3 regions of the Actinomadura sp. NPDC023710 genome follow, and region 1 is predicted to be linked to each of the others. Evidence: riboswitches for the same ligand, from Rfam matches in the RefSeq annotation. Region 1 holds a riboswitch; each other region holds the start of a gene.
What was found. Region 1 has a riboswitch for thiamine pyrophosphate ahead of thiO (glycine oxidase ThiO). Riboswitches for the same ligand answer to the same signal wherever they lie in the genome.
Positions count from the first base shown of each region.

Region 2: it holds a riboswitch for thiamine pyrophosphate, as region 1 does, so the genes downstream of both, AB0H37_RS15695 (cytosine permease) here and thiO (glycine oxidase ThiO) in region 1, are expected to answer to the same signal.
Region 3: it holds a riboswitch for thiamine pyrophosphate, as region 1 does, so the genes downstream of both, thiC (phosphomethylpyrimidine synthase ThiC) here and thiO (glycine oxidase ThiO) in region 1, are expected to answer to the same signal.

Region 1 covers NZ_JBFAGB010000014.1:167,257-177,108, reverse strand. The annotation lists gene AB0H37_RS18535 (thiazole synthase) at 1-540, opposite strand, end outside; gene thiS (sulfur carrier protein ThiS) at 543-743, opposite strand; gene thiO (glycine oxidase ThiO) at 740-1,867, opposite strand; TPP riboswitch at 1,857-1,970, opposite strand; gene AB0H37_RS18520 (FAD-dependent oxidoreductase) at 2,063-3,298, shown strand; gene AB0H37_RS18515 (helix-turn-helix domain-containing protein) at 3,357-3,731, shown strand; gene thiE (thiamine phosphate synthase) at 3,839-4,525, shown strand; gene AB0H37_RS18505 (hypothetical protein) at 4,586-4,744, shown strand; gene AB0H37_RS18500 (serine/threonine-protein kinase) at 4,758-5,846, opposite strand; gene AB0H37_RS18495 (glycoside hydrolase family 3 C-terminal domain-containing protein) at 5,938-8,091, opposite strand; gene AB0H37_RS18490 (carboxymuconolactone decarboxylase family protein) at 8,088-8,672, opposite strand; gene AB0H37_RS18485 (polyprenyl synthetase family protein) at 8,766-9,818, opposite strand.
Region 2 covers NZ_JBFAGB010000012.1:336-10,187, forward strand. The annotation lists gene AB0H37_RS15660 (heavy metal translocating P-type ATPase) at 1-1,991, opposite strand, end outside; gene AB0H37_RS15665 (hypothetical protein) at 2,024-3,001, opposite strand; gene AB0H37_RS15670 (heavy-metal-associated domain-containing protein) at 3,064-3,270, opposite strand; gene AB0H37_RS15675 (DNA-formamidopyrimidine glycosylase family protein) at 3,468-4,331, shown strand; gene AB0H37_RS15680 (hypothetical protein) at 4,418-5,263, shown strand; gene AB0H37_RS15685 (SSI family serine proteinase inhibitor) at 5,390-5,731, opposite strand; gene AB0H37_RS15690 (rhodanese-like domain-containing protein) at 5,899-6,234, shown strand; TPP riboswitch at 6,309-6,425, shown strand; gene AB0H37_RS15695 (cytosine permease) at 6,418-7,764, shown strand; gene AB0H37_RS15700 (PAS domain-containing protein) at 7,829-9,841, shown strand.
Region 3 covers NZ_JBFAGB010000020.1:51,965-61,816, forward strand. The annotation lists gene AB0H37_RS23235 (NAD(P)H-binding protein) at 1-114, shown strand, start outside; gene AB0H37_RS23240 (anthrone oxygenase family protein) at 132-635, shown strand; gene AB0H37_RS23245 (DUF1838 family protein) at 694-1,668, opposite strand; gene AB0H37_RS23250 (hypothetical protein) at 1,762-1,902, shown strand; gene AB0H37_RS23255 (metallophosphoesterase) at 1,929-2,765, shown strand; gene AB0H37_RS23260 (TetR/AcrR family transcriptional regulator) at 2,773-3,354, opposite strand; gene thiC (phosphomethylpyrimidine synthase ThiC) at 3,563-5,329, opposite strand; TPP riboswitch at 5,325-5,438, opposite strand; gene AB0H37_RS23270 (hypothetical protein) at 5,489-6,484, opposite strand; gene AB0H37_RS23275 (histidine kinase) at 6,663-7,826, shown strand; gene AB0H37_RS23280 (CDP-alcohol phosphatidyltransferase family protein) at 7,957-8,640, shown strand; gene AB0H37_RS23285 (mannose-1-phosphate guanyltransferase) at 8,637-9,852, shown strand, end outside.

The DNA.
Region 1 (9,852 bases):
GATGTTGTGCGGGTTGCGGATGCCGAGGCCCGACCCGATCGGGGAGCCGAGCGGCATCACGGCCGCGCAGCCGATCTGCTCCAGCCGGTGCGCCAGGACCGGGTCGTCACTGGTGTAGGGCAGGACGACGAAGCCGTCGTCGACGAGCTGCTCGGCGGCCTCGACCAGCTCGATCGGGTCGGGCAGCAGCGTGCGCTCGTCGGCGATCACCTCTAGCTTGACCCAGTTCGTCCCGAGCGCCTCCCGGGCGAGCTTGGCGGTCAGGACGGCCTCGCCCGCGGTGAAGCAGCCGGCGGTGTTCGGCAGCACCCGGATGCCGCACTCGGTCAGCACGTCCAGCACCGAGCCGCGGGCGGACGGGTCCACCCTGCGCATCGCGACCGTGGTGAGCGCCGTCCCGGACGCGGTCAGCGCCTCGCGCAGCACCGCCATGCTCGGCGCCCCGCCCGTTCCCATGATCAGCCGCGAGCCCAGCTCCTCGCCCGCGATGACCAGCCCGTCGGTGCCCGCTTCTCCGGGGCCCGCTTTTCCGGTGTCCATCCTCAACCTCCCTGGACCGCGGTCAGCACTTCGATGCGGTCGGCGTCCCGCAGGGGCGTGGCCTCCCACTCCGCGCGCCGGACGACCTCGTCGTTCAGCGCCGCCGCCACGCCCGTCGCGACGGCCGTGACGGACGCGACGACCTCGGCCACGCTCACGCCGTCGGGCAGCTCGCGCGCCTCACCGTTGACGATCACTTTCATGCGCTCACCTCGGGGGAGAAGCGGTCGGGGGCGAACGGCCCGGCGACCTCGGGGACGGGCCCGTCCAGCAGCATCGCGGACAGGATGTCGGCGCTCACCGGCGTGAGCAGGATGCCGTTGCGGAAGTGCCCGGTGCCCACGAGCAGCCCGGGCAGCGCGGTCGGGCCCATCACGGGCGCGTTGTCGGGGGAGCCGGGCCGCAGCCCGGCGCAGACCTCCGCGAACTCCAGCTCGGTGATGCCGGGCAGCAGCTCGCGGGCGTCGCGCAGCAGCTCCCACAGCCCGCCGGCGGTGACGCGCGTGTCGAAGCCCAGCTCCTCCTGCGTGGCGCCGAGGACGATCTCCCCGTCCGCACGCGGCACCAGGTAGACCGACGACCCCCGGACGAGGCCGCGGGTCGCCCGCCGCAGGAACGGCGCGCGGGTGCGCAGCCGGATCACCTGGCCCTTGACCGGGCGGACGGGTGGAACGGTCCCGGGAGGCAGGCCGCCGAGGTCGCCCGACCACGGCCCCGCGGCCAGCAGCACCCGGTCCGCGCGGATCACGGTGCCGTCGTCCAGGCCCACGCCGGCGGCGGCGCCGTTCTCGACGACGACGCGCTCGGCCCGCCGCCGGACGAGCCGGACCCCCAGCCGCTCGCACGCCGCCAGCAGCGCCGGGGCGAGCCGGCGGGGGTCGACCGAGCCGTCCTCGGGGGCGAGCAGGCCGCCGCGCACGCCGGGCGCGAGCATCGGCTCCAGCCGCCGGCACTCGCGGCCGGTGAGCGCCTCGGCGGGGATGCCCAGGTCCTCCTGGAAGCGGCGCAGGTCGTCCAGGTGCCGCAGGTCGTCGGAGTCGAAGGCGACCTCGAGGATCCCGTCGGTGCGGTAGCCGGTCTCCAGGCCGGTCAGCTCCTCCAGTTCGGCGACGAAGGCGCCGTACCGGTCGCGGGAGGCGAGGCCGAGCCGCAGCAGCGGCTCCTCGCCGTAGGTCAGCTCGCTGACCGGGGTGAGCATGCCCGCCGCCACGGAGGACGCCCCGGACGCGGGCGCGGGATCGACGAGCGTCACGGCGGCGCCGCCGGCGGCGGTGCGCCAGGCGGTGGCCAGGCCGATCACCCCGGCGCCGATGATGACGATCTGCATGCGCGCTCCCTTCGCCGGCATGATCCGGATCAGGTCGTGGCGGTCGGCGGCCCGTTCAGCCGCCCTCTCAGCCCGGTCGCACCGGACTCCCGCGCTCTGTGCTGTTCTGCTGCCCCCACCTTACGACCTCGGCGAACCGGGCAACTGCCTGGACACCTGTCCATCCCCGGATCGCCGCCCGTTAGGGTGACCTTCATGGAGAGGGTCATCGTCGTGGGTGGCGGGCTGGCCGGCGTGCGCGCCGTGGAAGCCCTGCGGAGCAAGGGGTACGAGGGCGCGCTGACCCTCGTGTCGGCGGAGCGGCACCGGCCCTACGACCGGCCGCCGCTGTCGAAGGCCGTCCTCGCGGGCGAGTCCGACGACACGACCGTCGACGCCGACTGGGACGCGCTGCGCTGCGAGCTGCTGCTCGGCGAGCGCGCCACCGGCCTGCGGCTGGACGAGCCCGGACGGGGCGGAACGGTGGAGTCCACGGCGGGCGACCTGCGCTTCGACGGGCTCGTGATCGCGACCGGCGCCGCCCCGATCACGCTGCCGGGGGAGGGACGCCAGCACGTGCTGCGCACGATCGACGAGGCGCGCGACCTGCGCGCCCGGCTCACCGCGGGCGCCCGCATCGTGATCGTCGGGGCGGGCTGGATCGGCGCCGAGGTCGCGACCACCGCGGCCCGCCGGGGCTGCGCGGTCACCGTCGTGGAGGCGGCCGACACCCCGCTGGCGGGCGCGATCGGGCCCGAGGTCGGCGCGCTCACCGCCCCCTGGTATGCCGAGGCCGGCGTCGAACTGCGGACCGGGGTCAAGGTCGCGGAGGTGCGCGACGGGGGCCTCGCCCTCGCCGGCGGCGGCCGCGTCGACGCCGACGAGGTGGTCGTCGGCGTCGGGGTGCGGCCCGTCCTGTCGTGGCTGGAGGGCTCCGGGCTGCTGCTGGAGCGCGGCGTCGTCACCGACGGCTCGTTCCGGACCTACATGGGCGAGGAGGACACCGGGGCGCCGCGCCCGGACGTCGTGGCGGTCGGCGACTGCGCCGCCTGGTGGTCGCACCGCTACGGGCGGCGGCTCCTCGTCGAGCACTGGGACACCGCGCTGAACGCCCCCGAGGTCGCCGCCGCGGCCCTCCTCGGCCGGGACGCCGTGTACGACGCCGCCCCGTACTTCTGGTCGGAGCAGTTCGGGCGCATGGTCCAGTACGCGGGCGACCACTCGGCGTCCGAGCGGCTCGTGCGCAGGGGCGACCCGTCCGACCCCAGGTGGGCGGTGGCGTGGCTGACCGGCGACCGCCTCGACGCGATCCTCACCGTCGGCCGGCCCCGCGACCTGGTGCAGGCGAGGCGTGTGATCGCCGCCGGGACGCCGGTGGATCCGGAGGCGATCGCCGACCCGGACGTCCCCGTCCGGCAGGCTGTTCGCGCAGAGCGATCGGCGGGGACGTAACGGCTGCGCAGCGGGTTTGAGTCTTCCGAAGGCGTGGTAGCAAGGGGGCGTGACGCAGATGCACGCAACCGTTGACAGCGCACTGGACCCCCGCACCGACGCCCTGGCCGGCGAGTGGCTCACCCTCGGGGAGACCGCCGAGAGACTCGGGATCAGGCCCAACCGGATCAAGCAGCTCATCCACGAGCACCGCATCCTCGCGGTGCGCCGCGGCGGGGAGCCGATGGTGCCCGCGGCCTTCATCAAGGACGGCCAGGTCATCAAGGGTCTTCCCGGTACCCTGACCCTCCTGTCGGACGCCGGCTTCGACGACGCCGAGACGATCCGGTGGCTGTTCACGGCCGACGACACGCTGCCGGGGACGCCGGTGGACGCGCTCACCGAGAACCGGGGGACCGAGGTCCGCCGCCGCGCCCAGGCGCTCGCCTTCTAGGCCGCCGCCGGCGGCGCACGACGCACGTGACACGATCGCGGGGTCGCGCGCGGCGGGTCACCGCGCGCGCGACTCCGTGATCACCTGTGGAAAGGACGTCCCCGGCCGTGTCCAGGCACCTCCCCACCGAGCGCGCCGTCGCGCTGCGCGCCCGGCTGAGCCGAGCCCGCCTCTACCTCTGCACGGACGCGCGCGAGCGCCAGGGTGACCTGCCGGCCTTCCTCGACGCCGTGCTCGCGGGCGGCGTCGACCTCGTCCAGCTCCGCCAGAAGGGCCTGGAGGCCCGGCAGGAGACGGCCTACCTGGAGGTGTTCCGGGCGGCGTGCGAGCGGCACGGGGCGCTGCTGGCCGTCAACGACCGGGCCGACATCGCGCACGCGGTCGGCGCCGACGTGCTGCACCTCGGCCAGGACGACCTGCCGGTGCCCGCCGCCCGCGAGATCGTCGGCGGCGACATGCTGATCGGCCGGTCGACGCACTCCGGCGAGCAGGCGTCGGCGGCGGCCGCCGAGCCCGGCGCCGACTACTTCTGCGCGGGCCCGGTGTGGCCCACGCCGACCAAGCCCGGCCGCCCCGCCCCCGGCCCGAAGCTGCTGGAGTACGTCGCGGCGCAGCGCGTCGCGCGGCCCTGGTTCGCGATCGGCGGCATCGACCTCGGCAACCTGGACGAGGTCCTCGCCGCGGGCGCGGAGCGCGTCGTGGTGGTCCGGGCGATCACCGAGGCCGACGATCCGGGCGCCGCCGCGGCGCGGTTCGCGCGCCGGCTGGCCGCCCGGCCGCTCGGCACCGGCTGACCGCACGGTTTGACGCGGATCACGGTGCGGGCCGCGGCCCCGTCGCCGACAATGGGGATCATGAGCGTGGGACCTGACGACGACCGCACGGTCGACCTGGACGACGACCTGGACGTCCTGCCGGACCAGACGTCCGACGACACCGACGCCGGCTGGGGCGAGTGGCGTACCGGCGACGACGACGCGCGCCTGCTGGAGGACCGGCCGCCGCACTGGTGAGCGGCCGCCCGGGTCAGGTCAGGACGCCGAGGAGGAACCCGGCCGCCACGACGGCGCCGAGCGCGACCATCATCCGCCACCGGTAGCGCGGGATCCGCGTCGGGCGCGGCTTCGGCGCCGGGGCCTGACCCTCGCGCAGCGCCCGGACGATCTGCGACGCGGTCGGGCGCGCGGCGGGGTTCTTGTCCAGGCAGCGGGCCGCGAGTTCGCGCAGCGGGCCCTGCATGTCGCCGAGGTCGGGCTTGCGGGACGTCACGCGCCGCATGACGGCCGCGCTCGGCCCGGTGCCGAACGGCGGGCGCCCGGTCGCGGCGAACACCATCGCGGCGCCCCACGCGAACACGTCGGCGGGCGGCCCGACCGGCTCGTCCTCGATCTGCTCGGGCGCCATGTAGGCGGGCGTCCCGACCGGGCCGGTGGTCAGCGGGGTCGCGTCGGCGGTGCGGGCGATGCCGAAGTCGATGACCTTGGCGCCGTCCGGGCCGAGCAGCACGTTGCCGGGCTTGAAGTCGCGGTGCACGATCCCGGCGCGGTGGATCGCCGCCAGCGCGGCGGCGGTCCGCAGCGCGAGCTTGCGGAGCCGCGGCGGGGCGAGCGGGCCGTGGTCGGCGACGACGTGCTGGAGCGAGGGCCCCTCGACGAACTCGCTGACGATGTAGGGGCGGTCGCCGGTCATGTCGGCGTCCAGGACGCGCGCGGTGTGCCGCCCGGACACCCGCAGGGCCGCGTCCGCCTCCTTGGCGAAGCGGCTGCGCGCCCGCTGGCCGGCCGCCACGCCGCCGCGCAGCAGCTTGACGGTGACGAGATCGCCGTCGCCGTCCCGGCCGAGGTAGACGACGCCCTGGCCGCCCTCGCCGAGCCGCCCGAGCAGCGTGTAGGCGCCGAGGCCGCACGGGTCGTCGGGGCCGAGCGGGGCGCCGGCCCGGTGGTCGCGGCCGTGCGCGGGCCGGGCCGGGACGCGGCCCGGCCCCGGGTGCGCCTTGGCCGGGCGGCCGGCGTGCGCGCCGTGGGGCTGGCCGGCGCGGGCGGCGCGGCCGGGGCGGGGAGAAGAGGATCGCGGGGGATGGGGGTCCGTCCTCCCGCGGGAGGTGTCGTGCGGCACTGGGGACTCCGACTCGGCGGGGGCGGACGAAGATCTCCCCATTTGTACCGCGTAATCGGAACGTGGGGCAGGGGAACCGGGATCTTCTCCGTCAGCGGCACGCCCCGAGTGCCGCGGAGCCGACGATCCGCCGGGACGACTCGCCCACCATGATCTTGTAGCAGCCGGCGGCGACCTTCCACGCCTTCGCCTCCTCGTTCCAGTAGGCGAACGAGCGCGACGACAGCGGGAACGTCACCTTCGCGCTCCGCCCGGGCGCAAGGGCGACCTTGGCGTATCCCTTGAGCTGCTTGGGCGGTTGCGGGACCTCCGCGCCCGGCGAGGGCATGCCGATGTACAGCTGCGGCACGGCGACCCCGGCTCGTCGACCGGTGTTGGTGACGGTCAGCTGCACGGACTTGGAGGTCGCGACCAGCCCGCTGTAGGCGAACGTGGTGTAGGACAGGCCGTGCCCGAACGGGAACCGGGGCGCGATGCCCTTCGCGTCGTAGTGCCGGTAGCCGACCATGACCCCCTCGGAGAACGTGGTGTTCTTGTCGAGACCGGGGTACTGCGCCGGATTCCCGGACACGGGCGCGTCGTTCTCGTTGGCGGGGAACGTCACGGGAAGCCGTCCGCCGGGGTCCACGTCCCCGTACAGGACGCGGGCCAAGGCGTCCCCCGCTTCCTGACCCGGATACCAGGCCTCGACGATGCCCCTCACCTGTCCCGCCCAGGGCGTCAGCACGGGCCCGCCCGTGTTCAGCACGACGACCGTGTTGGGATTGGCCTTGGCGACCTCGGAGATCAGCCCGTCCTGGTCGCCCCTGAGCGGCTCACCGCATCGCAGCGTCAGGCACGACTTGTCGAAGAACTCGCCCTGGCTGTCGGTCGCGAACACGATGGCGAGGTCGGCGGCGCGGGCAGTGTCGGCGGCGCCCCCGCGGTCGTCGCCGTCGTGGTAGGTCACCCTGGTTCCGGAGCCCGCGCGGCGGGAGAGGCCGTCCTGCGCGCTCACGGTCGCGAACGGGACGACCTTCGCCGAGCCGAAGCCGCTCGGGCTCTGCCGCGCGGCCCGCCCGATCAGCGCGATCGACCCCGGGGCCCGGAGCGGGAGGACGCCGTCGTTCTTCAGCAGCGTGATCCCGCCCTCCTCGACGACCCGGGCGGCGTTCCGGCTCGCCGTCCGGTCGGCGCGGCCGAGGTCGTTGGGATACGCCTGCCGGTCGAACACCCCGAACCTGAACATCGTCCGCAGGACGGCGCGCACGTGTGCGTCGATGGCGGCCTGCGTGACCTTCTTCTGCGCGACGGCCAGCTTCAGCAGGAACGCGTTGTACTTCATGCCGAAGGGCAGTTCCATGTCCAGCCCGCCGTTGGCGGCGCCGGCGGCGTCCTGCACGGCGGTGTGGTCGGACGGGACGAACCCCGTGAACCCCCACTCCGACCGGAGGATCCCGTTGAGGACGGCGTCGTCCTGGCAGGCCCACCGGCCGTTCAGCTTGCCGAACCCGCACATCACCGTCGCGGTGCCCGCGTCCTTCACCGCGGCCTCGAACGGCGGCAGGTAGATCTCGCGGAGCGTGCGCGGGTCGACGTTCATGCCGAGCGACAGCCGGTCGGTCTCCTGCGTGTAGACGGCCATGTGCTTGACCGAGGTCATCACGCCCTGCGCCTGCGCGCCCCGGATCCACGGCACGCCGAGGGTCGCCGACAGGTAGGGGTCCTCGCCGAACCCCTCGAACGTCCGGCCGTTGCGGGGCGTGCGCAGGACGTCCACGGTCGGGCCGAAGACCAGGTCGTTGCCCCGGTGCCTGGCCTCCCACGCGACCGTCCCGCCGTACAGCCGGGCCGCCTCCGGGTCGAAGGCCGCCGCGAGCGCGATCGGCGCGGGCAGCGCCGTCGCCGTGCCCTGCCGGACGCCGGCCGGGCCGTCGGCCATGCGGACCGGCGGGATGCCGAGCCGGTCGATCCCGTCGGCGGTGTCGGCGTGCGCGTTCTCGGAGAAACCGCCGAGCGGCCCGCCGAGCGGATCGTCCGACGCGAGCATCGAGATCTTCTCGTCGTCGGTCATCCGCGGCAGCAGCAGCGCCGCCCGCCGGTCGGGCGCCAGCGCGGCGTCGCACCACGGCCGCCGGGCCGGGTCGCCGCAGCGCCCGGCCGCCGCCCGCGCCTCGCCGGGCGCGGACGCCGCGGTCACCACCGCCGTCAGGGCCAGCGCGGAGGCGACCGCGAGCGCCGCCGGCAGCCCGCGTCCCGGCCTCATCCGCCCGCCCCCTCCTCGCGCGGAACCTGATCCTCGTGCCGGCCGTCATCCTCGTTCTGGACGCGCAGGGCGTTCAGCGTGAAGGCGACCATGTGGTAGTGGCCGATCAGCATCACCAGCTCGATCAGCTCGTGCTCCCCGAAGCGCGTGGCCAGCTCCGTCCACGTCGCGTCGCTGACCGTGCCGCGCTCGTGCAGCTCGTCCGCGGCCGCCAGCACCATGCGGTCGTCGTCGCTCCAGCCGTGCCCGTTCGGATCCTCGCGGAGCGCGGCGATCTCGTCCTCGGTGAGCCCCGCGTCCAGCGCGACCCGGCGGTGGTGGTCCCACTCGTACGCGCAGGACCGGTGGTGCGCCGTGCGCAGGATCGCCAGCTCGCGGTCGCGGGCGCCCAGCGTCCCGTTCATCAGCAGCATCGAGCCGAACCCGATCCACGACCGGAACAGCTCCGGGTGCCGGGCGAGCGTGGTGATGACGTTGAGGGGCCCGATCGTCTCGGTCACGGCCCTGACCACGTCGTCCCACTCCTCCTCGGGGAGCGGGTCGAAGCGCGGGACGCGGTCTCCTGAGGTGTCGGCGCACATGGCGACATTTCTGCCACCAATCAGTGGGAAAGTTCTAGTGCGCCGGGGAAAGTTGGCCGAATCGTGTCACGGGAGGCGCGTGCGACGGCGGCCTCACGTGTTGCGCGTGGTGGCCGCCACCGCGAGCTCCGCCAGCGCCTCCCGGGCGCCGGCGGTGACGGGGGCCGCCCGCAGGGCCTTCTCCGCCTCGCGCAGGTAGCGCTCGATCATGGCCTCGCACGCGGCGAGGCCCCCGGTCTCCTCGATGATGGCGCGCAGCTCGTCCACGCCGGGGCGGTCCAGCGCCGGGTCGCCGAGGCGGCGCTCCAGCGCCGCGGCCTGGGCCGCGGAGGCACGTTCCAAGGTGAGGGCGACCAGGACGGTCCGCTTGCCCTCGCGCAGGTCGTCGCCGGCGGGCTTGCCGGTCTCGGCCGGGTCGCCGAACACGCCGAGCACGTCGTCGCGGAGCTGGAAGGCGATGCCGAGCGGCAGACCGTAGCCGGTGAGCGCGGCCGCCACGTCGGGACGGGCCCCGGCCAGGGCCGCGCCGAGGTGCAGCGGGCGCTCGATCGTGTACTTGGCGCTCTTGTACTCCACCACGCGCAGCGCCGTCGCGACGTTCGCCTGGCGGCGCGCCCCCTCCAGCATGTCGAGGTACTGGCCGCACATGACCTCGGTGCGCATGAGGTCGTAGACCGCCCGGCCGCGCAGCCTGCTCGCGCCGTCCAGCCCGGAGGTCTCGAACATCTCGCCCGACCAGGCCAGGCACAGGTCGCCGAGCAGGATGGCGGCGCCCCCGCCGAAGGACTCGGCGTCGCCCGGCCACGCCTGCGCGCGGTGCAGCGCCTCGAAGCGCCGGTGGGCGGACGGCTGGCCGCGCCGGGTGTCGCTGGAGTCCATCACGTCGTCGTGGATCAGCGCGCTCGCCTGGAGCAGCTCCAGGGACGCGGCGGCGGCCACGATGCCGGGCCCGTCCTCGCCGCCCGCCGCGCGCCACCCCCAGTAGCAGAACGCCGGCCGCAGCCGCTTCCCGCCGCCGAGCAGGGCGTCCAGGGCCGACAGCAGCGGTGCGAGGTCCTCGCTGATGGCGCGCAGCGCGGGGCGCCGGAGGTCGACGAAGGCCAGCAGCGCCTCGTCGACCTCCTTGCGGATCCGGGTGGTCGACATGCCGAGATCGTATCCACCTGGGTGCTTTCCACCC
Region 2 (9,852 bases), on a different contig from region 1:
ATCGCCACGTCCGTGCCGGTGCCCATCGCCAGGCCGAGGTCGGCCTGGGCCAGCGCGGCGGCGTCGTTGATCCCGTCGCCGACCATGGCGACCGTCCGGCCCTCCGACTGGAGGCGCTTGACGACGTCCACCTTGTCCTGCGGCAGGACGTCGGCGATGACCTCCTCGATCCCCACCTCCGCGGCGACCGTGCGGGCCACCGTCTCGTTGTCGCCGGTCAGCAGGACCGGGCGCAGCCCGAGCGCGCGCAGCCGCTCGATCGCCTCCCGCGAGGTGGGCTTGACCTGGTCCGCGACGGTGATCACCGCGCGGGCCTCGCCGTCCCAGCCGACCGCGACCGCGGTGCGGCCGAGCGCCCGGGCCTTCTCCATGGCGCCTTCGAGGTCGGGCGTGAGGTGCTGCGACCACTCGGCGAGCAGCCGCGGGCGGCCCGCCAGGACGCCGTGGCCGTCCACCACGCCCTGGACGCCGAGGCCCTCGACGTTGGCGAAGTCCTCGACCGCGCCGAGGTCGCCGATCCGCTCGACGGCCCCCTTCGCGATGGCCTGGGCGATGGGGTGCTCGGACGCGTTCTCCAGCGCGCCCGCCAGCCGGAGCACGTCCTCCTCCGCGACGCCGTCGGCGGTGATGACGTCGACCAGGGCCATCCGGCCGGTGGTGACGGTGCCGGTCTTGTCCAGGACGACGGTGTCGATCGCGCGGGTGGACTCCAGCACCTCCGGGCCCTTGATCAGGATGCCGAGCTGCGCGCCGCGCCCCGTCCCGACCATCAGCGCGGTCGGGGTGGCGAGGCCGAGGGCGCACGGGCAGGCGATGATCAGCACGGCGACCGCGGCGGTGAAGGCGCCGGCGAGCGGCTCGCCGGTGCCGATCCAGAAGCCGAGCGTGCCGAGCGCCAGCGCGATCACGACCGGGACGAAGACGCCCGAGATCCGGTCGGCGAGCCGCTGCACCTGCGCCTTGCCGGTCTGCGCGTCCTCCACCAGCCGCGCCATCTGCGCGAGCTGGGTGTCGGAGCCGATCCGGGTGGCGCGCACCAGCAGCCGCCCGCCCGCGTTCACGGTCGCGCCGACCACGGTGTCGCCGGGCCCGACCTCGACCGGGACGGACTCGCCGGTCAGCATGGACGCGTCCACGGCGGACGAGCCCTCCTCGACCGTCCCGTCCGTGGCGATCTTCTCGCCGGGACGGACGACGAACAGGTCGCCCGCGGCGAGCCGGTCGACCGGGATCCGCTCCTCGCGCCCGTCCCGGACGACCGAGACCTCCTTGGCGCCGAGCTCCAGCAGGGCCCGCAGCGCGGCCCCCGCGCGGCGCTTGGAGCGCGTCTCGAAGTACCGCCCGGCGAGGATGAACATGATCACGCCGGAGGCGGCCTCCAGGTAGATGTTCATCGACCCGTCCGAGCGGGTCATGGAGAACTCGAACCCGTGCTTGATGCCCAGCTCGCCCGCGGTGCCGAAGAACAGCGCCCACAGCGACCACGCGAACGCGGCCAGCGTGCCGAGCGAGATCAGCGTGTCCATGGTCGCCGCGCCGTGCCGCAGGTTGACCGCCGCGGCCCGGTGGAACGGCCAGCCCGCGTACACGACGACCGGGGCGGCGAGCGTCAGCGACAGCCACTGCCACGCCTCGAACTGGATCGCCGGGATCATCGCCATCGCGATCACCGGGACCGACAGCACCACCGCGGTGACCAGCCGCTGCCGCAGCGGGCGCAGTTCGTCGGCCGGCTCCGGGGCGGCGTCCTCGGCGGCCTTCGGCGGGGCGGGGAGGGCGGCGGAGTAGCCCGCCTTCTCGACCGTGGCGACCAGCTCCTCGGGCGACACCCCCGACCCGAACTCGACCCTGGCCTTCTCGGTGGCGTAGTTGACCGTGGCGGTCACGCCGTCCAGCTTGTTGAGCTTCCGCTCGATGCGGTTGGCGCACGACGCGCACGTCATACCGCCGATCGCCAGCTCGATACGCCCGGACACAGCGTCCGTGCTCATCGCGTCCTCCTCTGCTTCGATCGTGCGGAACGTCAGTGGGTGTGGGGTTGGTCGTCGTGCCCCTGCTCGGGCTCCTCGCCCTGCTCCTGGACGGGGACGTGCCCGGCGTGCACCGTGAACTCGGCCGTGCGGACCTTGCCGTCGTGCTTGAAGTCCAGGTACAGGCGGTACGCGCCGGAGCTGGGCGCCTCGGCGAAGAACGTGATGCCGGGACCGGGCCTGGTCTCGCCGTCACCGGGCTCCCCGTCCGGGTGGACGTGGAGGTAGGCCAGGTCGCCCTGCCGCAGAGCGACGAGGTGCCCGTAGGCCTCCAGGTACGGCTGCAGGTCGGTGACCGGCTCGCCGTCCTTGCTCACGGCGAGGGTCAGCTCGGTGGACCTGCCGGGAGTGAGGCCCCCGGTGAGCCGCACCTCGTAGCCGTCCACCTTCGCGACCTGCTCGGGCTTGGGCAGCGGGGCCGGGCGCAGGTCGCCGGGGACGAACACGTCCGTGCCGAGCGTGATCTGCCGCTTCGCGCCGGCCGGCTGGATGTCGGTGAAGAACCGGTACACGCCGGGCTTGGCCAGCGTGATCGGGACGGTCCAGACGCCGCCCCCGGCCTCGGTCGGGTGCAGGTGCTGGAAGCCGGACAGGTCGCGCCGCGCCACGATCAGGTGCAGGCGCTTGCCGTGCAGCGGCGTGAACCCGGTGACGGGCCTGCCGTCCGGTCCGTTGATCGTGAACCGGAAGTCCGTCTTCTTGCCGGAGTCGAGGACGGTCCGCTCCGGGGCCAGCGTGAAGCCGTCCTCCGACACCTGGAGCCCGCCCGGCGCGTGGGACGCCGTGCCTTCGTGGCCTCCGGCGCCGTGCCCGCCGCCCTCGCCCGCACCGCCGTGGCCCCCGCCGTTCTGATGGGACGCCATCTCCGCCGTGCCGCCGACGGGACCGACGATCTTGCCGACGCCAGCGGCGCCGCCGAAGACGACCGCCACACCCACGGCGTAGGCCCCTAGCCTGGTCGCGCTGTTCATGCCGTTCACTCCGCTCGATGTTCCGAGGGACGCACCCCGCCCGGGGGCGAGGCGCGGTCCGCTCATGAGGTCAGCTGGTATCCGGCCTCCTCGACGGCGTCCTTGACCCGGGCGTCGTCGAGGGGGGTTTCGCTGGTGACGGTGACCCTGCCGGACTGGAGGTCGACGTCCACGCCGGTCACACCGGTGATCTGCTCGACCTCCTCGGTCACCGAGCTCACGCAGTGGCCGCAGGTCATCCCGCTGACGGTGTAGGTGGCGGTGCTCATCGGCGTCTCCTTCGCTTATTACCCCTGGGGGGTATCTCGTCGGCCTCATGCTGCCATAACCGGACACCTGTGACAACCCCTAGGGGGTATGGGTGATTCCGAGATCCGGGTCACACCGGCCCCAGGGTTTTCCACAGGTGTCCACAGGGCTGTGGACGAACGTTCCGGCGGCGCTGCTCTTCGCGGATACTGAAGCCATGCCTGAGCTACCTGAAGTGGAGGCGCTGGCGGGGTTCCTGCGGGAGCGCGCGGTCGGCCATGCCGTCGCCCGTGTCGATGTTCTCGCCATCTCCGCGCTGAAGACCTACGACCCGCCGGTGACCGCGCTCGGCGGGCTGACCGTCACCGGCGCGGCCCGGCACGGCAAGTTCCTCGACCTGGACGTCGACGGGCTGCACCTCGTCGTCCATCTCGCCCGCGCCGGCTGGCTGCGCTGGCGCGACGAGATCCCGGTCAAGCCCGTCCGGCCCGGGGGGAAGAACCCGCTCGCCCTGCGCGTGCACCTGGACGACGGCTCGGGCTTCGACCTCACCGAGGCCGGCACCAAGAAGGGGCTCGCCGTCTACGTCGTCCGCGACCCCGACGACGTGCCCGGCGTGGCGTCCCTCGGCCCCGACCCGCTGGACGAGTCGTTCACCACCGCGGCCCTGGCCGGGATCGTCAACGGCAAGCGCGGCCAGATCAAGGGCCTGCTGCGCGACCAGAAGGTGATCGCCGGGATCGGCAACGCCTACTCCGACGAGGTGCTGCACGTCGCCAGGATGTCCCCGTTCAAGATCGCTTCCTCGCTGACCGAGGAGGACGTCGCCGTCCTGCACGAGGCGATCGTCACCACGCTGCGGGACGCGGTGGAGCGCTCGCGCGGCCTCGAAGCGCAGGACCTCAAGGGCGAGAAGAAGACCGGCCTGCGGGTGCACGGGCGCGCCGGGCAGAAATGCCCGGTGTGCGGGGACACGGTCCGCGAGGTGTCGTTCGCCGACTCCGCGCTCCAGTACTGCCCCACCTGCCAGACGGGCGGCAAGCCGCTCGCCGACCGCCGCATGTCCCGCCTCCTCAAGTAGCGCCGGGCGAATCCGGCCGTGGGCCGGAGGGCCCGGGCGTATCCTGTCGCGCGTCGACTGCGGTGATCGCGTTCTCAGGAGCCGCCATGGGATACCCCCCACCCCCACCCTTCCCGCCCGGCGGCCCTGGTCACGGCGCCCCGCCGCCGCCCTACGGCGCGCCTCCGCCCGCTCCGCCGTACCCGCCTCAGGGCCCGCCTCCCGGCTACGGCCGTCCGCCGCAGGCGCCCGGTTACCCGGCACCCCAGCAGGGCGGTTACCCGGCACCGCAGCAGGGCGGCTACCCCATGCCGCAGCATCCGCAGCACCACCAGCCGCCGCCGCAGCAGCCCGCCGACCTGTACGGGTCGCCGATCCTCGTCTACGACCAGCCGGCGCAGTTCTTCTCCACCGAGGCGAACTACACGATCTGGAGCCCGCAGGGGCAGCCCGCGGCGTACGTCCGGGAGGAGGGTGTGAGCGGCGCGAAGAAGGCCCTGCGCGTCATGAACCAGGGCAGCCAGACCAAGGCCGAGCGCAAGCTGTCGATCTTCCGTCCGGACGGCATGCCGTACTTCCTGTTCCACAAGCCGTACGGGTTCATGGGCACGCCCCGGATGCAGATCCTGACCCCGCACGGCGGGCTGGTCGGGCACCTGCGCAAGCGGGCGATGCGCGGCTGGGAGATCCTCGACCCGCACGAGCGGCAGATCGGCTACTACGAGCTGCTGAGCGGCCGGATCACCGACTGGCAGCAGCAGGAGCTCGCCCGCATCCAGCGCGGCTTCGACGGGATGGGCGAGTTCCTCTCCCAGGTGTTCACCGGGGCCGACCGCTACGTCCTGCGCATGCACGTCCAGTTGCAGGAGCCGATGCGCACGCTCGTGCTGGCCTGCCCGCTGGCGTTCGACACCGCCGTCTCCCAGAACCGCAGCATCGGCGGCTGGCTCTGACCGGCGGCCGCACGCGCAGTGAGACGGGTCAGGCCCCGGCGGGCGCCGGGGCCTGGCCTTCGGGTCGTGAACGGAGCCGGAACGGGGATGGCTCGTCCGGATGGATCGAGATGGGTCGGGACGGGGTCAGCGGACCTTCGGGACGTTCCCGAAGACCGGGCCGATCTGGCTCCAGCGGTGCAGCTGGCAGCCGTCGTCGCGGGTGAACGTGGTGTCGATCTGCTTGCCCTGCCAGGTGCCCTTGACCGTGGCGATCTCCGGACCGCCGTAGATCTTGGTGCACATCTGGTCCTTGGGGACGGGTGTGAAGGGTTCCTTGACCTTGGTGAGCGCCGCGCAGGCGCCCGCCGCCTCGGGATGGTCGCCGCCGGGCGGGTCGCAGGTCAGCCGCCAGGTCTTGGCGGGCGCCTCCTTGGAGGCCTTGACCTGCACGGTCAGCGTGTCCGCCGGTGAGCCGGACGGCTGCACGGATGTCGTGCCCGAAGGTGCTCCGGCGGAGTTTCCGTTTGCCTGTTCGTCGCCGCAGGCGGCCGTGGACAGGAGCATGGCCAGCCCGGGCGCTGCCAAAAGGAGCGTCCGATACCGCATGCGTGATTCGACGCAGGGGGGCTTCGCGCGGTTCCATGGGGGGTGTGATGAATTTCGGGGAAGACGTACCGGCCGTGGTCGCCGCGGACGTTCCGCAGGACGGCTACCTGCTGGACGTCCGGGAACAGGACGAGTGGGACGCGGGCCACGCGCCCGCGGCGGTCCACATCCCCATGCGCCAGCTCGGCGACCGCGCGGGGGAGGTCCCGCGCGACCGGGAGGTCTATGTGATCTGCCGGTCCGGGGCACGGTCCGCGCAGGTCACGTCCGCCTTGAACCAGGCGGGGTGGCTGGCGAGGAACGTCGACGACGGCATGCACGGGTGGGCCGAGGCCGGGCGCCCGATGGAGGGTGCGGGGGACGGCCCGCCCTACGTCGCGTGATCTAACGGATGTTGTGTGATCTGACCCGGATGCCCTCTTTTAGGGCGTGACGGGCGGTTGTACGATCGGGCCTGACCGATAACCGCGGGAGCTCGGGCCACAGCCGGGCTGAGAGGGCGGCCTCCAAGGCGTCGCCGACCGCATGAACCTGTCCGGGTAATGCCGGCGTAGGGAGCGTGTCCCGTGACGTCCGATGTCGACAAGCGCCCTCAGGGCGAGCGCGCCCGCGACGAGGTCCCGTACACCCTCGACGAGCCGGCCCCCAAGGTCCTCGGATTCTGGGACCAGAGCGCCTTCTGGGGGAACCTCGGCGTCAGCCTTCTGGCCTTCTCCGGCGCCTACACCGTCCTCGCGCCGGACGCCGACGGCCGGCCGACGATCTCGATCATGGCGGGCATCGTCGCGATGGCCGTCGGGACGATCCTCGGCGGGCTGATGCTCGGCCTCGCCGCCGTGCCGGGCGCGCGCACCGGGCAGCCCGCAATGGTGCTGCTGCGCGGCCTGTTCGGCGCGAAGCTGTCGTACGCGCCGACCGTCCTCAACATCGCCCAGCTCGTCGGGTGGGGCACCTTCGAGCTGATCGTCATCGCCGACGCCGCCCGCGAGCTGTGGGACGGCGTCCCGCGCTGGGGCTACGTGGTCGCCGCCGGCGCGGTCACGACCGTGCTGACGGTCTGGCCGCTCGGCTCGGTGCGGTTGCTGCGCCGCTACGTGACCGTCGCGGTGGCGATCGCGCTCGTGTACTTCTACGTCCGGCTCGTCCGGGAGCCGCTGCCCGACCTGACGCAGGGCTCGTGGGGCGGGTTCTGGCTCGGCGCGGACGCCGCGCTCGCCGTGTCGATCTCCTGGGTCCCGGTCGCCGCCGACTACACCCGGCACGCGCGCACCGAGCGCGGGGCGTTCGGCGCCGCGGCCGTCGGCTACTCCGTCACGCAGATCGTCGCCTACGTCCTCGGGCTGCTCGCGCTGGCGCTGGTCGCGGGCGACTCGGGCAAGATCTTCGACCCGTTCCTCGGCGCCTCGCTGGGCGTGGTGTTCTTCGCGGTGTTCGTGCTGCGGGAGGCCGACCAGTCGTTCGCCGACACCTACTCCACCGCGGTGTCGATCCAGAACCTGTTCCCCCGGGCCGACCGCCGGGTGCTGAGCGTCGCGCTCGGCATCGGCATCACCGTGCTCGCGCTGGTCCTGGACATCGGCGACTACGCCGGCTTCCTGTCACTGATCGGATCGGTGTTCGTGCCGATGCTCGGCGTCCTCGCCGCCGACTTCTTCCTCGGCCGCCGCCGGGCGGGCGGCTGGGACGTCTCGCGGACCGCGCCGTCCCGCTGGGGCATGATCGCGGCATGGGCGATCGGGTTCGTCGTCTACCAGCTCGTCAACCCGGGCACGGTCGCCCGCTGGACCGCGTTCTGGTCGGACGTCCGGGACGCGCTGCACGTCACGCCGCAGACGTGGATGAGCGCCTCGCTGCTGTCGTTCCTGGTCGCAGGGGTCGCGGCCCTGCTCATCGGCAGGCTTACCAGACGGTAAGGTTTGGGTCGAAAGCAAGTTTCGGCGCAAGTTGCCCGGCGGCAGGCCGGAGTGCGGTGGCACGATGACAGACGTGTATCAGCACGTGCACGATCCGATCGCGCGGGCCGTCATCGAGAGCGCCGCCGACGCGATCGTAGCCGTGGACCAGCGGCACCGGGTCACCGTGTGGAACCCGGCGGCCGAGCGCATGTTCGGCTGGACCGCCGAGGAGGTGCTCGGCCGGGTCCCGCCGATCGTCCCCGACGAGCTGAAGGCCGAGCACAACGCCGTCCAGGAGCGGCTCCTCACCCGGCCCGGCGGCGAGGGCGACGGCGACGGCGGGCAGATCTCGATCGCCACCCGCCGCTTCCACCGCGGCGGACGGCTCATCGACGTCCGCATCGACACGAGCCTGCTGAAGGATCCGAGCGGCACGCTGCTCGGCTGGGTCGGGGTGTACCACCCGGTCGAGGACGACGAGATCGTCCAGCACCGCATGACCGAGCGGGCCCGGCTCGTCCGGCGGCTGAACGACATCGTCGCCGACCTCGGCGCCGAGCTCGACCTCGCCGTCGTGCTCGACCGGATCACCGCCGCGCTCATCGAGCTCACCGGCGCCGACGCCGGCGGCTTCGTCAAGATCGAGGGCGATCGGCTGCGGCTGGTCAGCATGTCCGGGCTGCCGGAGCGGATGCGCGGCCGGTGCGCCGAGCTGCGGCCGAGCCTGGTCGGGGAGCTGCTGCGGTCGGGCAAGACCGTCAAGCTGGCGACGGGCGAGCGGCGCCTCGGCGACCTGATCTGGTCGGAGCTGCCCGGCCTGCACACGATCGCCCTCGGCCTGTCGTACCTGCAGAACCGGCCGTACGGCGCGATGTACGCGCTGTTCTCCGGCCGCAAGGTCGGGCACACCGAGCTCGAACTGCTGGAGCTGCTCGCCGGGCACGCCGGGGTCGCGGTCGGCAACGCCGTCGCCTACGCGGAGGTCGTCCGGCAGCGGGCGCACGAGCGCGCCGTCATCGACTCCAGCGCCGACGGCATCGCGGTGCTGGACCACGACCTCGTCGTCCGGCACTGGAACAACGCCGCGCACACCCTCACCGGCATCCCGCCGGAGGACGCGATCGGGCGTCCGCTGCCGTTCGACATGCCCGCGCTCGGCGAGATGCTCACGTTCCGCCTGGAGTCGGGCACGTGGCTGAACGTGCTGGCCGCCGAGATCGAGGAGACCGGCGAGCTGGTCGTCGACTTCCGCGACGTCTCGGAGGCCAAGGCGCTGGAGGAGGCCAAGGACCTGTTCCTCGCCACGACCAGCCACGAGCTGCGGACCCCGATCACGGTCGTGCAGGGGTTCGCGTCCACGCTGGTCAACCGGTGGGACGAGCTGACCGACGCCGACCGCCGCGCCGCCGTCGCCACCATCGCCGAGCGCGCCCAGTCGCTCGGGCGGCTCGTCGAGCACCTGCTGCTCGGCTCCCGCGCCGGGGCCGACGAGCTGGCCGTGACGATCGAGCCGTTCGACCTCGCCCGCGTCCTGGAGGGCGTGGTCGCCGGGTTCCGCTCGCTGTCGCCGCTGCACCGGGTGGAGCTGGAGATCGAGCCCGACCTGCCGCTGTGCAGCGGGGACGCGATGGCCACCGACATCGTCCTCGGGCAACTGCTGGAGAACGCGTTCAAGTACTCCCCGGACGGCGGAACCGTGCGGGTGCGGGCCCGCCGCGAGGGCCCGGGCATCGTCGTCACGGTCTCCGACGAGGGCATCGGCATCCCGATCGGGGACCATGAGCGGATCTTCGAGCGGTTCGTCCAGGGGGACGCGGGGGACCGCCGCCGGTTCGGCGGAATCGGGCTCGGCCTGTACATCGTCAGACGGCTGACGGAGGCGCAGGGCGGCACGATCTCCGCCCATCCCGCTCGACGTGAGACATCTCACATCGAACCCACCCAAACTTCCAATAACGGGACTTTTGGCGCTGAAATCCCCGAAGAGCAGCAGACCACTCGACTACTCTCCGTCACCGAAAGGCGCGGACCCGCAGGTGGCGCACGGGCGGGCGAGGGGACGTGCATGCGCCTCGTGTTGCGTCCGGCGCGCTGAGCGGACGGTTA
Region 3 (9,852 bases), on a different contig from region 1:
GACGGCCGCAACGCCCGGCCCGCCGACGGCGTCGAGCGGGCCCTCGGCCGCCCGCCGCGCGACTTCTCCGCGTACGCGGACGCGACCGCCGCCAGCGGCATCTGGAACCACTGACCCGAGGATCGGACATCATGAAATTCTCTCTCGCGGGCGTCTCGGCGACCCTCTCGATCATCATGGCGGCCGGGATGGCCGGAACGTTCTTCGGCTTCTCCACCGGCGTGATGCCCGGGTTGAACGCGGCGCGGCCCGCCTCGGCGATCGACGCCATGCAGGGCATCAACCAGAGGATCCAGAACCCGGTCTTCGTGGGGATGTTCCTCCTGGTTCCGGTGCTGGCGGCGGCGGCGGGGATCCTGCTGCTCACCCTGGACCAGAAGTCGGCGGCCCTGCTCTTCTTCGCCGCGGCCGGCCTGTACTTCGTTGGCGCGCTCCTCCCCAGCTTCGCGGTGAACATCCCGATGAACAACGACCTGGACGGCGTCACGATCCCGAAGGACGTCTCCGAGGCGGCGAGGATCTGGTCGGACTACTCCGGCCGCTGGACGGCGTGGAACACCGTCCGCGCGGTGTTCAGCTGGGCGAGCCTCCTCGCCATGAGCCTGGCCGTCTACGTCTGGGGCAAGAACAACTGACCTGGCGGATCTACGAGGCCCGTGCCCCTTTCCGGAGCACGGGCCTCGTTCCCTCTACCTAACGGCCGTTCTTCGCGCACCACTCCGCCCATGTGAGGGCGCCGTTGTCGAGCTGCTTGCGGTAGAACGACGTCCAGGAGGTCTCCGACCGCGCAGGCGCCTCGGGGGCCTTCCGGTAGAGCGGGTGGTCCCGCTGGACCTCGGCCTTCAGCCAGGGCTCCAGCTCGTCCCAGGAATCGAGGGTCCAGCTCCGGGCGTGGAACGTCAGCCGGGCGCGCACGTCCCTGTCCGCGATGCACATCGACGGGATGAACGGGCTGGACCGCGTCCAGCTGCTGGTCACCTCCATCGCGCCCTCCGGGACGCCGTGCGCCCGGCGCGCGGCCTCCCGCTTCCCGAGGTAGAAGTCGAACATCTCCCACGCGGTGTAGATCCCACCGGGAAGCCCGAAATCGTCCCCGGTCAGCGCCTTCAGGTCCGTGCGAGGCGGAATGTCCGACACCTGGGCGAGCGTGCGCTGGACGTCCTTCAGCGGCCCGAGCCTGAACTCCGGCGTGATCGGGAACGGGCCGAAATCGACGTCGTCGTTGTTCACCGGGACCAGCGGATAGGTCCTGCCGTCCAGCGGGTTGCGCCATTCCCGCAGCACTCTCGCCGGGTCCTGCGGGTCGGTGTAGAAGACGATCTCGCGGCTGAGCTGGTACAGCCTGTTCGTGCCCGGTTCGCGGTACAGGCGCCGGACGTTGTAGCCCTCGAACCCGAACAGCCTCGTCCCGTGCCGCAGTGCCGGCGCCAGGGTGTCGCCCGGCGCGTCCACGTACACGAAGCCCGAGATCCGGTACAGCATGTCCCGGCCGTCCGGGCGCCCGAGCACCTGCAGTTGCAGCCGGGTGTCACGGTCCTTGACCTGCGCGTACAGCGGGCCGGGGGCGGACGGGCCGTAGGCCGGGCGGGCGGCGGCCGCGCCCGGCACCGACCACAGCAGGCACGCGGCGGCCGCGCCGGCGAGCGCGGCCGTCATTCGGCGTCGCATCGGGGCTCCCTGGGTGAAGGGTGATGGGGGGTCGCCGCCATGCAAGCAGCCCCTGCCCGCCGAGTCACGCTCATGGGAGCAGCACGCCCCAGCATGACCGAGGAGGGCCTGGCCGAGTTCTTCGAGGCATACATCCGCCTGCCACACGAGCACGCGCACCGCCGGGAGGACGCGCCGCCCGGCGCGCGTCCCGTCCACATCCGCCTGTTCACCCTTCCCGCCGGCGACGGCTGAGCGGCGGTGGGGCTTACGATCGCGGGATGGGCGGCGTCTACGCGATCAGCGACCTGCACGTGGGGTTCCCGGAGAACCGCGCGTTCGTCGAGGGCCTGCGGCCCGCGTCCGAGGACGACTGGCTGATCGTTGCGGGCGACGTCGGCGAGCGCTTCGCCGACGTCGAGTGGACGCTGCGCACCCTCGGCGAGCGCTTCGCCAGGGTGGTGTGGGTGCCAGGCAACCACGAACTGTGGACCGTCAAGGGCGACCCCGTGCAGTTGCGCGGCGAGGCCCGCTACCGCCGGCTCGTCGACATGTGCCGCGGCCTGGGCGTGCTGACCCCCGAGGACCCCTATCCCGTCTGGGACGGCCCGGACGGCGCCGTCACGGTGGCGCCGCTGTTCATCCTGTACGACTACACGTTCCGGCCGGACGGGACGTCCAGCAAGGAAGAGGCCCTCAAGGCCGCGCACGAGGCCGGCGTCGTCTGCACTGACGAGGTCTACCTGCATCCCGACCCGTATCCCGGCCGGGACGCCTGGTGCGACGCCAGGATCGCCTACACCGAGCGGCGCCTGTCCGACCTGGAGCCGGGGACGCGGACCGTGCTCGTCAACCACTGGCCGCTCGTCCGCGAGCCCACCCGCGTCCTCTGGTACCCCGAGTTCGCCCAGTGGTGCGGCACCGAGCGCACCGCCGACTGGCACAGCCGGTTCGGCGCGGTGTCCGTCGTCTACGGGCACCTGCACATTCCCCGGACGATCTGGACCGGCGGCGTCCCGCACATCGAGGTGTCGGTCGGGTACCCGCGCGAGTGGCGCCGGCGGGCCGACGCGCCGCGCGGCCCCCGCCGCGTCCTGCCCGCCCCCGAGGCGGACTGACCGGGTCCTAGCGGGCCGCGCCCGGCGCCACGCCGGTGGCGGCGAGCGCCAGCAGCCGGGCGGCGGCGTCCGGGTCCCGCTCGGCGACCGTCGCGATCGCGCCCGCCAGCCTCAGCACGTCGCCGAACGCCGCGTCGGCGGGCGCGTCCCCGGCGCGCTGCGCGCGGGCGAGCAGCGCCTCGCCCGCCTCGGACATCGCCGCGCGGGAGCCGGAGGGGTCGAGCCGGGGGTCGCGCAGCGACACCATCGCCGAGGCCGCCATGCCGGGGAACGCGGTGATCTCCGAGACGAACGTCCGCAGCCAGGCCAGCAGGGCCTCGTCGGGGGAGGGGGAGTCCAGCAGGTCGCGGGCGGCCGAGGCCAGCCCCGTGTAGACGTCGGCGAGCAGGGCCTCCAGGAGGTCCTGGCGGGTGGGGAAGTGGCGGTAGAGCGTGCCGATGCCGACACCCGCGAGCCGCGCGACGCCTTCGAGCGAGGCGCCCGCCCCCTGGCGCTGGAAGGTCTCCCGCGCCGCGGCGAGCAGCCGCGCGCGGTTGCGGCGCACGTCGGCCCGCACCGGGCGCGCCTTCGGCGTGTCGTCGCTGGTCACGTGGGTCGTCGATCCTTCCCGGGTGGAACGGGCCTGCGGCGATCGGGAGGATCCGCGGCTTTTGGAACGGTCCCTCGATCCTATCCGCGCCGTTGCCCCGGCCTGCGCCCGGACGCGCCGGACGCGCCCGGACACGGACCGGGCCCGCCGCGCACGGTGCACGGCGGGCCCTGTGCTCTTCCCGGCGTTCCTGTGGTGCTGCGGCCGGTCAGGCGTCGGCGGACGAGACCGGGAGGTTCACCCGGCCGCCGGCGGCCCTGAACTCCTCGGCCTTCTCCCGCATCCCCGCGGCGAGGGCCTCCCCGTCGGCGAGGCCGCGCTCGGCCGCGAACCGCCGCACGTCCTGCGTGATCTTCATGGAGCAGAAGTGCGGGCCGCACATCGAGCAGAAGTGCGCGGTCTTCGCCGGCGCCGCCGGCAGCGTCGCGTCATGGAAGGCGCGGGCGGTGCCGGGGTCCAGGGACAGGTTGAACTGGTCCTCCCAGCGGAAGTCGAACCGCGCCTCCGACAGCGCGTCGTCCCACGCCTGCGCGCCCGGATGGCCCTTGGCGAGATCGGCGGCGTGCGCGGCGATCTTGTAGGCGATCACGCCGGCCTTGACGTCCTCGCGGTCCGGCAGCCCGAGATGCTCCTTCGGCGTGACGTAGCAGAGCATCGCGGTGCCGTGCCAGCCGATCATCGCGGCGCCGATCGCCGAGGTGATGTGGTCGTAGCCGGGCGCGATGTCGGTGGTCAGCGGCCCGAGCGTGTAGAACGGCGCGCCGTCGCACCACTCCTGCTGCAGGTCCACGTTCTCCTTGATCTTGTGCATCGGGACGTGCCCGGGGCCCTCGTTCATCACCTGGTTGCCGAACCGCGCCGCGATCCGCGTCAGGTCGCCCTGGGTGCGCAGCTCGGCGAACTGGGCCTCGTCGTTGGCGTCCGCGACGGAGCCGGGACGCAGCCCGTCCCCGAGCGACCAGGTCACGTCGTAGGCGGCGAAGATCTCGCAGAGCTCCTCGAAGCGGGTGTAGAGGAAGTTCTCCTCGTGGTGCGCCAGGCACCAGGCCGCCATGATCGATCCGCCCCGCGACACGATCCCCGTCTTGCGCCGTGCCGTCAGCGGCACGTAGGACAGCAGCACCCCGGCGTGGACGGTCATGTAGTCCACGCCCTGCTCCGCCTGCTCGATGACGGTGTCGCGGAAGACCTCGTAGGTGAGTTCCGCCGGGTCGCCGCCGACCTTCTCCACCGCCTGGTACAGCGGGACGGTCCCGACCGGCACGGGCGAGTTGCGCAGGATCCACTCGCGCGTGGTGTGGATGTCGCGGCCGGTCGACAGGTCCATGATCGTGTCGGCGCCCCAGCGGGTCGCCCACGTCATCTTCTCGACCTCGTCCTCGATCGAGGACGCGACGGCCGAGTTGCCGATGTTGGCGTTGACCTTGACCAGGAAGTCGCGCCCGATGACCATCGGCTCGATCTCGGGATGGTTGACGTTGGCGGGCAGCACCGCGCGGCCGGCGGCCAGCGCGTCCCGGACGAACTCCGGGGCCACGCCCTCGCGCAGCGCGGCGAACTCCATCTCCGGCGTGATCTCCCCGCGCCGCGCGTAGGCGCGCTGGGTCACCGCGCCGCCGGTGGCGCGCCGCGGCCGCCGCGGCAGGACGCCCTCGCCGTCGGCCTGGGGGAGGCGGTCTCCCCCGCCCGCGGGGACGGCAGGGGCCGGGGACCGGCGCCCGTCGTCCTCGGGGCGCGCCGCCCGGCCCTGGTAGGGGGCGGTGTCGCCGCGCTCGGCGATCCAGGACTCCCGCAGCGGCGGCAGCCCCCTGCGCACGTCGGTCTCCTGCTCGGGATCGGTGGACGGCCCGGACGTGTCGTACAGGACGACGACGTCGCCGTTGGTCAGCGGCACCTCCCGCATCGGGACCCGGATCTCCGGGCGCGAGCCCTGGAGGTAGGTCTTGCGGGCAGCTGGAACCACAGGTTCGGTCATGACGACTCGATCTCTCCCTACGCCGGCATTACCCGGTCAGGTTCATGCGGTCAGCGGCCGTCCCAGCCGCTATCTCAGCCCGGTACGCCGGGCCCCCGCGATCTGTCGCCCACGACGTTAACCCGCGCGGCCCCGCTTGCCGCAACCGCCGTCCATGGGCTAGAACGCGCCCGCGCGGATCGCGACGGGCAGGGCGAGGGCCAGGGTGCGGAGGGGGTCCGGGGCGGACGGCGACCGCTCCAACTCCATCCGGGCCTCAGCGCCGTCGCCGTCGCCGATGCGCAGCGTGGCTGAGTGCCGGCCGTCGATGCCGGTGACGACGTGGCCGTCGCCGGTCGCGCGGGTGCTGCCGAGGAGCATCCCGCCGGCGGTGTGGAAGGACGGCTCGCGCCGGCCGCGCAGGAATCCGAGGGGGCGGCCGTCCGCGTCGAGGACGCGCACGCGGTCGCGGCCCGGCAGCCGGGACGGGCCCCGGAACACCAGCAGCGCGGCGGCGTGGGGGTCGCACAGCACGATGGTCCGCCCGCCGCGCCGGCCGCTGGCCACGGCGAGGACCGCGCCGCCGCGCCGGTCGCGGTACCGGCCCCTGCCGTCCACGACCAGGTGGCGGGCCTGGGCCAGGGCGCCGTCCGCGGGCGGCGGCACCTCCTCGCCCTCATCGTCGACGACGCGCCAGGCGGCGCCGAGGATGCCCGTGGTCGCGGTCCGGACGGCCGGGAGCCATCCGGACGGGAGCGACCCGCCGGCGAGCAGCGCCACCGCGTTCCCGTCGACCTCGGCGACGGCCGCGGCGACCGGCGCCTGCTCCGGGTCGAGCCAGAGCGTCCATACCGGGTCGCCGACGGGCCACCTGATCCCTACCGCGTCCACGGCTCCGGCCGGGACGGCCGCCACCCGCCTGCCGCGGCGGAGGACCACCCCCTCCTCGCCGATGCTCACGATGAGGCGGGTCCGGTGGAGCCGGGCCGCCCAGAGGACGGCGGCGAGGGCGGCGAGCAGGCAGCCGCCGCCGCAGGGCGGCAGGATCTGGCGGGCCTTGTCCGGATCGAGGATTCCGGTGCCGGGGCGGGTCGCCAGGACGAGGGCCGCGCCGGCCGCGAGCGCGGCGAGAAGGGCGCGGAACGGCCATCGGTAGGCTCGCGCGCCGAGCGTCATCCGGAGTCCGGGCGAGGGGACGGCAGGCGGGGGGACGGACAACTGTCGGCCCTTCGTGACGGGGTCTGCAGAACTATAGGGCGGGCCTCCGGCCCCGCAGGCGCCGCCGGGAAAGATCATTCGCGTGGGCGCGGGCCGCGGTGCGCGGATCACGCGAGTGGGGGAGAATGAGCGCGTGGTGACGGTGCCCCGGGGCGATGTGACGGTGAGGGACGCCCTGGCGGCGTCGGCGCTCGCGGGGGCGGCGGCGGCCGCCGCCGTGCTGTGGCCGGGCGTCCGGGCACTGGACGCGCCGGGCGTGCTGCTGCTGGTGGCGGCGCACGTCCCGCTCGCAGTGATCCGGCGGTGGCCGGCCCCGGGCCTGCTGGCGCTGGTGGCCCTGGTGCTGCCCTACCACCTGGCGCAGTACCAGCACCACGCGCTGGTGCCCGCCGAGGTGATCGCGCTGTTCGCCTACGCGGTGCTCGGGCGCCGGGTGCGGATCGTCCTCGGCGTCGTCGCGTCCCTGCTCGGCGTCTGCGTGGTCGGCATGGCGATGCGGGCGGGGGGCGGCTCCCTGCGCGAGCAGATCGCGGTCATCGAGGCCGTGGTGTCGGTCGTCATCGCCGTCCAGGTGTGGCGGGTGCACCGGGCGCGGCTCGCGACGATCACCGAGCGGGCCGAGCGGGCCGAGCGCACGCGGGAGGAGGAGGCGCGGCGGCGGGTCGCCGAGGAGCGCCTGCGGATCGCCCGCGACCTGCACGACCTCCTCGCCCACAGCATCACCCTGATCGGCGTGCAGGCCGGCGCCGCGGCCCACCTCGCGCGCGGGGACCGGCCGCTCGACCGGGAGGAGCTGGCCGACGCGCTCGCCTCCATCGCCTCGACGTGCCGGGACGCGCGGACCGAGCTGCGCGGCACGCTCCAGGTCCTGCGCGGTACCGACGTCGGCACCCCCGGGACGCTGCCGGGGCCCCGCGCCGTCGCCGGCCTCGTGGACGCGGCGCGCAGCAGCGGGATCGACATCGACCTGCGGGACGGGGACGTCGGGACGCTGCCCCCGGAGACGGGGGTCGCCGCGTACCGGATCGTCCAGGAGGCCCTGACCAACGTGGTCAAGCACGCCGATGCGAAGCGCGCGACGGTGAGCCTGGCACGCGACGGCGGGGGGCTCGTCGTCCGGGTCGCCGACGACGGCGGGGGGCCGTCCGGCGGACCGCCCGAGGGGTTCGGGATCCTCGGAATGATCGAGCGGGCGCGCAGCGTGGGCGGGACGTTGGACGCGGGTCCGGGCGAGTCCGGCGGGTTCGTCGTCACCGCCTTCCTCCCGCTCGTGGACGCCGTCGCCCCGCGCCAGGCGTGACGTGCGCCCGGCGGAATCCGGTGGCACCCGTTAGCCGGGAACCTCCCGACTCCGACGCGGACACCGCCGGGGGGCTTTCCACCCCTTACGGATAGGGTCAGGATCAAGGGGACCAGGGGAGGCAACGTCGGTGAGCACTTTGCAGGAGGCCCCGCAGGACCGGATCTTGACGGTGCCGAACGTCCTGAGCCTCACCCGGCTCCTGGGCGTCCCGCTGTTCCTGTGGCTCGTCCTGATCGAGGCGGACTGGTGGGCGCTCGGCCTGCTGGTGTTCGCGGGCCTGTCGGACTGGCTGGACGGGAAGCTGGCGCGGGCGTTCAACCAGACGAGCAAGCTCGGCATGGTCCTCGACCCGGCCGCCGACCGCCTCTACATCCTGGCCACGCTCGTCGGGCTCACCATCCGCGACATCATCCCGCTGTGGCTGGTGCTCGCGCTCGTCGCCCGCGAGGTGGCGATCCTGCCGATCGCGCCGATCGTGCGGCGGCTCGGATACGGCGGCACGCTGCCCGTGCACTTCATCGGCAAGGCGGCGACGATGTGCCTGCTGTACTCCTTCCCGCTGCTGCTGCTCGGCGACCACGACGGCGGCGCGGGCACCGCGGCGCGGGTCGTCGGATGGGCCTTCGCCGGCTGGGGGACCGCCCTGTACTGGTGGGCGGCCGTCCTCTACTGGGTGCAGACGCGGCAACTGCTGCTGGCCGGCCGCGCCTCACCGCCCCCGGCCTCCGGGCCGGGCCCCGCGTCCAGGACGGGCGATCCGGGCGCGGAACCGCCGGCCGGCGACCAGAAGGGAGCTGAGACCCCCCGATGAAGGCCGTCGTGATGGCGGGAGGCGAGGGGACGCGGCTGCGTCCGATGACCGCCAACCAGCCGAAGCCGCTGCTGCCGCTCGTCAACCGGCCGATCATGGAGCACGTGCTGCGGCTGCTGAAGAAGCACGGGTTCGGCGAGACCGTCGTCACCGTCCAGTTCCTGGCCGCGCTGATCCGCAACTACTTCGGCGACGGCGAGGAGCTCGGCATGTCGCTGAGCTACGCGACCGAGGAGGTCCCGCTCGGCACCGCCGGCAGCGTCAAGAACGCCGAGGAGGCGCTGCGCGACGACCGCTTCCTGGTGATCTCGGGGGACGCGCTCACCGACATCGACCTGACCGACATGGTGCGGTTCCACGAGGAGAACGACGCCCTCGTCACCATCGGGCTCAAGCGCGTCCCGAACCCCCTGGAGTTCGGGATCATCATCGTGGACGACGCGGGCCGCGTGCAGCGGTTCCTGGAGAAGCCCACCTGGGGCCAGGTCTTCTCCGACACCGTCAACACCGGCATCTACGTGATGGAGCCGGAGGTGCTGGAGCACGTCGCGGAGGGCGAGCCGGTCGACTGGTCGGGGGACGTCTTCCCGAAGCTGCTCGCCGAGGGCGCCCGCCTGTTCGGGTACGTGGCCGACTGCTACTGGGAGGACGTCGGCACGCACGAGAGCTACCTCAAGGCCCAGGCGGACATGCTGTCCGGGCTGGTCGGCATCGACCTGGACGGCTTCGAGATGTCGCCGGGCGTGTGGGTCGCCGAGGGCGCGGAGGTGGACGCCGAGGCCGTCCTCAAGGGGCCGCTCTACATCGGCGACTACGCGAAGGTCGAGGCGGGCGTCGAGCTGCGCGAGTTCACCGTGCTCGGCAGCAACGTCGTCGTCAAGGAGGGCGCGTTCCTGCACCGCGCCATCGTCCACGACAACGTGTTCGTCGCGCCGTCCACGAACCTGCGGGGCTGCGTCGTCGGCAAGAACACCGACATCATGGCCGGGGCCCGCGTGGAGGAGGGCGCCGTCATCGGGGACGAGTGCGTCATCGAGGCCGAGGCGTACGTGTCCAGCGGCGTGAAGGTGTACCCGTTCAAGACCATCGAGGCCGGCGCCGTCGTCAACACCAGCGTGATCTGGGAGTCGCGTGGGCAGCGCAACCTGTTCGGGCCGCGGGGGGTGTCCGGCCTCGTCAACGTGGAGATCACCCCCGAGCTGGCGGTACGGC